DNA from 3 places in the Streptomyces sp. NPDC127119 genome. Region 2 is predicted to be linked to each of the others. Evidence: riboswitches for the same ligand, from Rfam matches in the RefSeq annotation. Region 2 holds a riboswitch; each other region holds the start of a gene.
The links. Region 2 has a riboswitch for thiamine pyrophosphate ahead of ACFVH5_RS30340 (thiamine ABC transporter substrate binding subunit). Riboswitches for the same ligand answer to the same signal wherever they lie in the genome.
Positions count from the first base shown of each region.

Region 1: it holds a riboswitch for thiamine pyrophosphate, as region 2 does, so the genes downstream of both, thiC (phosphomethylpyrimidine synthase ThiC) here and ACFVH5_RS30340 (thiamine ABC transporter substrate binding subunit) in region 2, are expected to answer to the same signal.
Region 3: it holds a riboswitch for thiamine pyrophosphate, as region 2 does, so the genes downstream of both, thiO (glycine oxidase ThiO) here and ACFVH5_RS30340 (thiamine ABC transporter substrate binding subunit) in region 2, are expected to answer to the same signal.

Region 1 covers NZ_JBHXTO010000004.1:31,934-35,199, forward strand. Annotated here, with positions in the region: gene ACFVH5_RS03160 (YibE/F family protein) at 1-1,004, opposite strand, end outside; TPP riboswitch at 1,076-1,232, shown strand; gene thiC (phosphomethylpyrimidine synthase ThiC) at 1,225-3,120, shown strand.
Region 2 covers NZ_JBHXTO010000092.1:14,501-17,766, reverse strand. Annotated here, with positions in the region: gene ACFVH5_RS30350 (DUF6233 domain-containing protein) at 1-240, opposite strand, end outside; gene rlmN (23S rRNA (adenine(2503)-C(2))-methyltransferase RlmN) at 473-1,579, shown strand; TPP riboswitch at 1,652-1,757, shown strand; gene ACFVH5_RS30340 (thiamine ABC transporter substrate binding subunit) at 1,836-2,936, shown strand; gene ACFVH5_RS30335 (ABC transporter permease) at 2,912-3,266, shown strand, end outside.
Region 3 covers NZ_JBHXTO010000193.1:390-3,655, reverse strand. Annotated here, with positions in the region: gene ACFVH5_RS40750 (thiazole synthase) at 1-330, opposite strand, end outside; gene thiS (sulfur carrier protein ThiS) at 333-539, opposite strand; gene thiO (glycine oxidase ThiO) at 536-1,744, opposite strand; TPP riboswitch at 1,742-1,855, opposite strand; gene ACFVH5_RS40735 (hypothetical protein) at 1,907-2,251, shown strand; gene ACFVH5_RS40730 (NAD(P)/FAD-dependent oxidoreductase) at 2,331-3,266, shown strand, end outside.

The sequences.
Region 1 (3,266 bases), on a different contig from region 2:
AGACCGCTCATGTCGATGGACGGGTAGAGACCGTGGATCAGGCCGGTGTTGTCATCGGTGTTGCCGGTCAGCGCGGCCCAGTCGATGAACAGTGAGCCGAGCAGTCCGATCAGCACCAGGGACAGCAGGGTGCCCAGTACGGCGACCGATGTCCGGGCCGAGAGACCGTGGCACATGTAGAGCGCGATCAGCATGATGGCGCTGGCCCCGACCACCGCCACGACCAGCGGATTCGATCCCTGAAGGATCGCGGGCAGGATGAAGAACGTCAGGATCAGGAAGCTGACGGCCAGGGCGATCAGTGCCATGACACCGCGCATCCGGCCCACCACGACCACGGCGAGGGCGAAGATGCCGGCGAGCAGCGCCATGGGGAGTTTTCGGTTCACATCGGTGACCGAGTACTGGAGTTCCTTGGGGGCGTCGGGCGCGTACGCCACGATCACCTCCTGGCCCTGCTCCAACTGCCGTGAGGAGTCCGGCTGGACGATCTCCGTGAAGGTACGGCCCTTGTCCTTGCCGGAGTCGACCCGGATCGTCGCCTTCTTGCAGGTGCCCGAGTCCTGCTGCTGAGCCGATGAGCCCTCGGCCGTCGAGGTGTCGCCGGTCGGAGTCCCGCCCGAGGCGTTCACGGACTTGCAGTCGACCTTGTCGACCTTGGTCACGCTGGCCTGCTGGGTCTGCCGGTCGAAGCCGACGCCCGTGCGCTCATGACCGGGGGCACCGCCGGGCCAGAGCACCGCGAGACCGACAACGACCGCCGCGGCGAAAGGAATCAGCACCGCCGCGATGATCTTGCGCAGATGCATGGAGACCGGAGCCGCGGGGCCATGACTGTGCGAGTGGCCGTGCCCGCCACCGACAGGACCGTCGCCGCCGGGCCGGTCGCCACCGCCTCCGGGGCCATGGGGTCCCTGTCCAGGCCCGCCGTGACCGTGGCCGTCGTGGCCGTGTCCGTGGGGCGGTTCGGACGGCGGAAGTGGGGGCTGTTGCGTCGTGGTCACCGACCGATCATCGCAAGAACGAGAGGGGCCCACTGTTCACCGCGCCCATTGTGACGCTAGCGTGGAAGCACCTTTGCACACGCGGGAGCTCGGAGCACCGGGCTGAGAGGGCGCTGACCTCCGTATCCGCGATGTTTCACGTGGAACATCGCCGGACGGGAAACGCTGCGTCGACCGCCGAACCTGTTACCGGGTAATGCCGGCGTAGGGAGTAGGTCTCATGACCAACAAGGACGTACGCACGCCTGCCTCCAGCCAGACGGGCGGGGCGCACGCCCCGGTCGACGGCACCGAGGTGTCCGCAGCGGCCGAGAACGGCGGCGCAGCCGCTTCGCCCGGGAACGGCGAAGCCGGGAAGTCCGAAACCGCGAAGTCCATCGGCTGGCACAAGGCGTATGTCGCGGGCTCGCGCCCCGATCTGCGGGTGCCGGTCCGTCAGGTGCATCTCACCAACGGCGAGTCGGTCACCCTGTACGACACCTCCGGCCCGTACACCGATCCGGTCGTCGACACCGATGTGCGCAGGGGTCTGACGCCCCTGCGCGACAACTGGATCATCGCCCGTGGCGACACCGAGGAGTACGCGGGCCGTCCCGTGAGCCCCGAGGACGACGGGATCAAGCACACCTCGCCGCGCGGCGGACTGCGCAACCTCGACGCGGTCTTCCCGGGGCGTCCGCGGCTGCCCCGCCGGAGCCGTGACGGGCAGGCGGTGACCCAACTCGTCTACGCGCGGCGGGGCGAGATCACACCGGAGATGGAGTACGTGGCCATCCGGGAGAACGTCGACCCCGAGGTCGTCCGTGAGGAGATCGCGGCGGGCCGGGCCGTGCTGCCGGCCAACGTCAACCACCCCGAGATCGAACCGATGATCATCGGCAAGCGGTTCCTGGTGAAGGTCAACGCCAACATCGGCAACTCCGCGGTCACCTCCTCCATCGAGGAGGAGGTCGACAAGATGACCTGGGCGACGCGGTGGGGCGCCGACACGGTGATGGACCTGTCGACCGGCCGCAACATCCACACCACCCGCGAGTGGGTGCTGCGCAACTCCCCCGTCCCCATCGGCACGGTCCCCCTCTACCAGGCGCTGGAGAAGGTCGACGGACGCGCCGAGGAACTCACCTGGGAGATCTACAAGGACACGGTCATCGAGCAGGCCGAACAGGGCGTGGACTACATGACCGTCCATGCGGGTGTGCGGCTGCCGTACGTCCCGCTGACCGCGAACCGCAAGACCGGCATCGTCTCGCGCGGCGGCTCGATCATGGCGGCGTGGTGCCTGGCGCACCACAAGGAGTCGTTCCTGTACGAGCACTTCGAGGAGCTCTGCGAGATCCTCGCCGCGTACGACGTCACGTACTCGCTCGGCGACGGGCTGCGGCCTGGGTCGATCGCGGACGCCAACGACGCCGCGCAGTTCGCGGAGTTGCGGACCCTGGGAGAGCTCAACAAGGTCGCGAAGCGTTTCCACGTGCAGACCATGATCGAGGGCCCGGGACATGTCCCGATGCACAAGATCAAGGAGAACATCGACCTTCAGCAGGAGATCTGCGAGGAGGCGCCGTTCTACACGCTCGGCCCGCTGACGACCGACATCGCGCCTGCGTACGACCACATCACCTCCGGCATCGGTGCCGCGATGATCGCCTGGTGGGGCACGGCGATGCTCTGCTACGTCACGCCCAAGGAGCACCTGGGCCTGCCCAACCGTGACGACGTCAAGACGGGCGTCATCACCTACAAGATCGCGGCCCACGCGGCGGACCTCGCCAAGGGGCATCCGGGCGCCCAGGGGTGGGACGACGCGTTGTCGGACGCCCGCTTCGAGTTCCGCTGGGAGGACCAGTTCAACCTGGCCCTGGATCCCGACACCGCCCGGGAGTTCCACGACGAGACGCTGCCGGCCGAACCGGCCAAGACGGCGCACTTCTGCTCCATGTGCGGGCCGAAATTCTGCTCGATGAAGATCAGCCACAGCATCAACGAGCAGTTCGGCGGTACGGCGGACGCGGGGGCCACACCCGAAGAGGTCGCCGACGGGATGCTCCAGAAGTCCAAGGAGTTCGCCGCCGCGGGCAACCGGGTCTATCTGCCCATGGCTGCAAGCGAATAGGGTTCCTTCACCTTTGGCCGACCGAACGGTCGTGGTGCTGCGATGCCGAGGTCCTGGACGATCATTTCCAGGACCTCGGTGATCCGGGCCGTCCGACACGCGGGTGGGGCCGGTGGTGAAAGAGGTGCGCTATTGCTTTTCGAGCC
Region 2 (3,266 bases):
GTTCTTGCCTGCCATGCCGCAGTCGCTCGTATGGACGGCGTCGGGGGCGGGTCTGCCGCCCGCTCTTCGCAACGCGAGCTTCCAGCCGGGCGTTGCCGAGGGCGGTGTGGGCGTGGCACGGGCGGCGGCTGCCTCCTGACGTTCGAGCTCGGCGATGGTGTCGTCTGTGCGGCGCAGCTGCCAGGCCAGCCATTCGCGGACGCTGCGCAGGCGATCCAGGCGAGGCACTTTATCGGACACGCGTTCGATTCTAGGTCCTAGTGTGGCCTAGATGGCAACGCGACCGCCGGAAGAGGCCCCTGAAGGGGTGAGGAGCCGTGAAGATGCGGCGACCATCCGGCACAGCGGCACAGCGGCACAGCGGCACAGCGGCACAGCGGCACAGCGGCACAGCCGCACAGCCGCACAGCCGTGCGCCCCCGAAACCTCGCGGCTCAGGTCACACGAATCGATCTGCGACACTGGTACAGCCATGCCTAAGCCCGGAGAACTCACATTCGTCGCCCCCCGCGGAGCCAAGAAGCCGCCGCGGCACCTTGCCGATCTCACGCCTGCCGAGCGTAAAGAGGCCGTTGCCGCGGTCGGTGAGAAGCCGTTTCGTGCCAAACAGCTCTCGCAGCACTACTTCTCGCGGTTCGCGCACGACCCCGAGCAGTGGACCGACATCCCTGCCGGCTCGCGCGCCAAGCTGCAGGAAGCCCTGCTGCCCGAGCTGATGACGGTCGTGCGGCATCTGTCCACCGATGACGACACCACCCGCAAGACCCTCTGGCGGCTCTTCGACGGCACGCTCGTCGAGTCCGTGCTGATGCGCTACCCGGACCGGGTCACCATGTGCATCAGCTCACAGGCCGGCTGCGGGATGAACTGCCCGTTCTGCGCGACGGGACAGGCCGGTCTCGACCGGAACCTGTCGACCGGCGAGATCGTGCACCAGATCGTCGACGGCATGCGGGCGCTGCGCGACGGGGAGATCCCCGGTGGCCCGGCGCGGCTCAGCAACATCGTCTTCATGGGCATGGGCGAGCCGCTCGCCAACTACAAGCGGGTCGTCCAGTCCATCCGGGCCCTCACCGACCCGGAGCCGGACGGGCTCGGGCTCTCGCAGCGCGGGATCACCGTCTCGACCGTCGGTCTCGTCCCCGCCATCAACCGGTTCGCCGACGAGGGCTTCAAGTGCCGTCTCGCCATCTCCCTGCACGCACCGGACGACGAGCTGCGCGACACCCTCGTACCGGTCAACACGCGGTGGAAGGTACGGGAAGTGCTGGACGCGGGCTGGGAGTACGCGGCCAGGTCGGGGCGCCGGCTCTCCATCGAGTACGCGCTCATCCGGGACATCAACGACCAGGCGTGGCGCGGTGACCGGCTCGGGCGGATGCTCAAGGGCAAGCCGGTGCATGTGAACCTGATCCCGCTGAACCCGACGCCCGGCTCCAAGTGGACCGCCTCGCGGCCCGAGGACGAGAAGGCGTTCGTCGAGGCGATCGCGGCCCATGGGGTGCCCGTCACCGTCCGGGACACCCGTGGTCAGGAGATCGACGGGGCGTGCGGACAGCTCGCGGCCACCGAGCGGTAGTCTGGCGAGTCGTACGGACATTCCGTACGACAGCATTTCCGTACGACAGCGTTTTCGTATGACGACATCTTCATATTCCGACAGGGGAGCGCCACAGCGCTGAGAGTGCGGGACAGCCCGCAGACCCTCTGAACCTCGCCCAGGTCATTCTGGGTAGGAAGTTCGGTCACTACTCAAGCTGTTGCGCCCTGCCCGGGATCCGTTCGAGGTCCGGGGCAGGGCCGCGTCTCTTCCTGGTCAACCCAGGAGGAATCGAGTGAGCAACAAGAGCAACATCTTCAGGATCACCGCCGTGGTCGCGGCCGGCGGTCTCGGCCTCGCCGCGCTCGGCGCCTGCGGGTCGTCCGACTCCGGGGACGGCGACGGGGGCTCCGGGTCCAAGACCGTCACCCTCGTCAGCCATGACTCCTTCGCGTACACCAAGGACGTACTGAAGGCGTTCGAGAAGGAGTCCGGGTACAAGGTCCGGGTCCTCAAGGACGGCGACGCCGGGCAGGCCGTCAACAAGGCGATCCTCACCAAGGACAACCCGCAGGGAGACGTCCTCTTCGGCGTCGACAACACCCTGCTCTCCCGCGCGCTCGACAACGGACTGTTCCAGTCGTACGAGGCCAAGGGCGCGGACGGCATCCAGGCCCGGTACCGGGTCGACCAGGACAAGCACCGGGTCACGCCCATCGACTCCGGAGACATCTGCGTCAACTACGACAAGGCCTGGTTCAGCGAGCACAAGCTGGCCGTGCCGACGTCCTTCGACGATCTGATCAAGCCCGCGTACAAGGATCTCCTCGTCACCGAGAACGCCTCGACCTCCTCGCCCGGCCTCGGTTTCCTGCTCGGCACCGCCGCCGAGTACGGCGACAAGGGCTGGGAGGGCTACTGGAAGAAGCTCAAGGCCAACGGCGTGAAGGTCGTCGACGGCTGGGAGCAGGCCTACAACGAGGAGTTCTCCGGGTCCGCCGGCGGCAAGAAGGCCAAGGGCGACCGGCCGCTCGTCGTCTCGTACGCCTCCTCGCCGCCCGCCGAGGTCATCTACGCCGACCCCAAGCCGAAGACCGCGCCGACCGGAGTCGCGGACGGCACCTGCTTCCGCCAGGTCGAGTACGCGGGCCTGCTCAGCAACGCGAAGAACACCGAGGGCGGCAAGGCGCTCATCGACTTCCTGGTGGGCAGGCAGTTCCAGGAGGACATGCCGCTCAACATGTTCGTCTACCCGGTGATCGAGGGCGCCAAGGTGCCCGACGCGTTCACGCAGTACGGTCCCGCCGCCGCGAACCCCGAGACCCTGGACCCCGCCAGGATCGCCGACAACCGTGACGAGTGGGTCAAGTCATGGACCTCGCTCGTACTGAAGTAGAGCCCCGCTCGCGCCCCCGGTCTGCGTGGTCTGCGCGCCGGGGGAGCGTGGCACGGCTCGGGCTCATGGTCGTGCCCGTCGCGTTCTTCGGGGTCTTCTTCGCCTATCCGGTCGTCGCGATCACCGTCCGCGGGCTGAAGGTCGACGGGGTCTGGCGGTTCGGGCGGATCGCGGACGTGCTCGGACAGTCCGACATCCGGCACGTCCTGTGGTTCACGACCTGGCAGGCGCTCGCCTCGACGGCGCTCACCCTGCTGGTCGCGCTCCCCGGCGCGTACGTCTTCGCGCGCTTCGAGTTCAGGGGCAAGCAGATCCTGCGGGCCGTCGTGA
Region 3 (3,266 bases), on a different contig from region 2:
GGGCAGCAGGGTGCGCTCGTCGGCGATGACCTCCAGTTTGACGAGGTCCGTGCCGAGCGCCTCGCGCGCGAGGCGGGCCGTCAGGACGGCCTCCCCGGCGGTGAAACAGCCCGCGGTGTTGGGCAGTACGCGGATGCCGAGCCGGCCGAGCACGGACAGGACCGAGCCGTGCGACCCGGGGCTCACGCGCCGCATGGCGACCGTCGTCAGCTCCGTGCCGGACGCGACGAGCGAGCGTTCGAGCACGTCGAGGCTGGGGGCACCGCCGGTGCCCATGATCAGCCGGGACGTGTAGGACGTACCGCCGAGGACGAAGGGGTCGTCGGCCATGGTCAGCCTCCTTGGACGGCGGTGAGTACTTCGACGCGGTCTCCCTCGCGCAGGAGGGTCGCCGGCCACTGCGTGCGCGGCACGACGGTCTCGTTGAGCGCGGCGGCGACACCGGAGGGGGCCGCGCAGAGAGCGGTCACGAGGGTGTCGAGGGCGGTGTCGGCGGCGAGTTCCCGCCGTTCCCCGTTGACGAGGACGGTCACGCTCATGCGGGCTGCTCCGTGAGTGCGGCGGCGTCGAACCGGTCCGGGGTGAACGGGAGCGCCACTTCCGGGAGTTCACCGGTGGTCAGGGCGTGCGCCAGGGCGTCGCCGGTGACCGGGGTGAGCAGCACGCCGTTGCGGTGGTGGCCGGTCGCGAGGAGCAGCCCGGGAAGCCGGGTGGGACCGAGCAGGGGCGCGTTGTCGGGGGAGCCGGGGCGCAGTCCGGCACGCGTTTCGGTGAGCGGCAGCTCGGTGATGCCGGGGACGAGTTCGTGGGCGTCCCGCAGCAGCTCGTACACGCCGCCCGCGGTCACCGTGGTGTCCCAGCCCAGCTCCTCGCTGGTCGCGCCGACGACCAGCTCGCCGTTCTCGCGCGGCACCAGGTAGACGTGGCTGCCGCGGACCATGGCACGCACGGTCCGGCTCAGGAAGGGCGCGCCGGGGCCCTTGAACGCGGGGGCGGGCTCCGGCATGGCCAGCCGCAGCACCTGCCCCTTCACGGGCCGTACCGGCGGCAGTACGTCCTCGGGCACACCCGCGAGACGTCCGCTGAGGCTGCCCGCGGCGAGGACGACCTGCCCCGCGGACAGCTCGGTGCCGTCCGTCGTGACGACTCCGGCCGCACGGCCCCCTGCGACGGTCAGGCACTCGGCCCACGTCCGGTGGAAGGTCACCCCGGCCCGTTCGCAGGCCGTGACCAGGGCCGCGGCGAGCCGGCGCGGGTCGATCTGGTGGTCGCCGTCCACCCGCAGTCCGCCGCGCACCCCGGGCGCGAGCATCGGCTCCAGGCGGCGGCACTCGCGGCCGCTCAGCCACTCCGACTCCAGGCCCGACCGGCTCTGCAGGGCGTGCAGTTCGCGCAGATGGGCGCGGTCGTCGGCGTCGAGCGCGACGGTCAGCGTGCCGCACCTGCGGTGGCCGAGATCCTGGCCGGACGCCTCGGTCAGTTCCGCGACGAAGTCCGGATAACGCTCCGCCGAGGCCAGGTTGAGGCCGAGCAGGGTCTCCTCGCCGTAGTGCAGCTCGGTGACGGCGGCCAGCATGCCGGCCGCGACCTGCGCGGCGCCGCCGCCCGGTTCGGGATCCACCAGCGCGGTCGTCAGCCCGCGCTGCGCGGCCCGCCAGGCGGTGACCAGACCGATGATCCCGCCTCCGACGACCAGAACGTCGGTGGTCGGGGTGCTCGGGGGTGCTTGCGGTGTACGCGACATGGGCGTCCAGCCCCTCCCTTCGCCGGCATGACCCGGATCAGGTTCGTACGGTCGGAGGCCGTCCCAGCCTCCCTCTCAGCCCGGTACGCCCGGGCTCCCGCGAGTGCTTTACGTTGGCCACCCTAGCTCTTCGTCCCGCACCCCAGTAGGGAGCCTCACGGCATGGCCCGCTCGCTCGACGGACTCGTTCTCGCCCCGGTGGCCGACCAGGCACCGGGTCAGGTGGGTACGCGCACCCGGTTCGCGTACCGCGAGCGGGACGGCGTGATCTGGGCCGACTACACGGGCGGTGACGTCCTACGCGGTCATCTCGTCGGCACCCGCGAGGGCGACCGGCTCGACTTCCGGTACGTACAGCTGAAGACGGACGGAACCACCTCCTCCGGGCACTGTGCGTCGCAGGTCGGCGAGACCCCCGACGGCCGGGTGCGGCTGGCGGAGACCTGGGAGTGGGAGTCCCAGGAGGGCAGCGGGACGAGTGTGGTCGAAGAGGTCACCCTCGGCTGACGCCGTGATCCGGCGGTGTGCAACAGCTCACCGACCGCGCACCTGACCGACGATTTCACCGACTGTCTATGGTGACCGGGTGAGCGAGCTGACACAGGAACCGGGCCCGGCGGCGCGCGTACGCGTCGTGATCGTCGGCGCCGGCATGGCAGGGGTCCAGACCGCCGTCGCCCTGCGGGAACAGGGCTTTGCCGGCAGCGTGACCCTGATCGGCGCGGAACCCCACCAGCCGTACGACCGGCCGCCGCTGTCCAAGGCCGTACTGCTCGGCAAGGCCGAGGGATCCGCCTTCGACGTCGACTTCGAGACCCTCGACGTGGAACTGCGCCTGGGCCTCGAAGCGACCGGCGTCCGCCCCGACGCCCGCGAACTCGACACGGCCGAGGGGCACGTCCCGTACGACGTCCTGGTCGTCGCCACCGGAGCGGAACCCGTCCGGCTGCCGGGCGCCGAGGGCGTGCCCGGAGTCCATCTGCTGCGCACCCTCGACGACGCCGAACGGCTGCGGCCCGTCCTCGCCCGGCAGCACGACATCGTGGTGGTGGGCGCCGGGTGGATCGGCGCGGAGTTCGCCACCGCGGCGCGTGAGGCGGGGTGCTCGGTGACCGTCGTCGAGGCCGCCGGCCGGCCGCTCGTGGGCGCGCTGCCCGAGGAGGTGGCCGCGCCCATGACCGCCTGGTACGCGGACAGCGGGGCGTCGCTGCGCACCCACGCGCGCGTGGAGCGCGTCGAGCCCGGCGCGGTGGTGCTCGACGACGGCTCGCGGCTGCCCGCGGGTGCCGTGGTCGTCGGGATCGGGGCGCGGCCCGCCACGTCCTGGCTGGCCGGGTCGGGGATCGAACTCGGCGCCCACCGGGAGGTCGTCGCGGACGACCATCTGCGCACCTCCCTGCCGGACGTGTACGCGGTCGGCGACTGCGCGTCGTTCCCGTCGGGCCGGTACGGGGAGCGGCTGCTGGTCCACCACTGGGACAACGCGCTCCAGGGGCCGCGCACGGTCGCGGCGAACATCGTG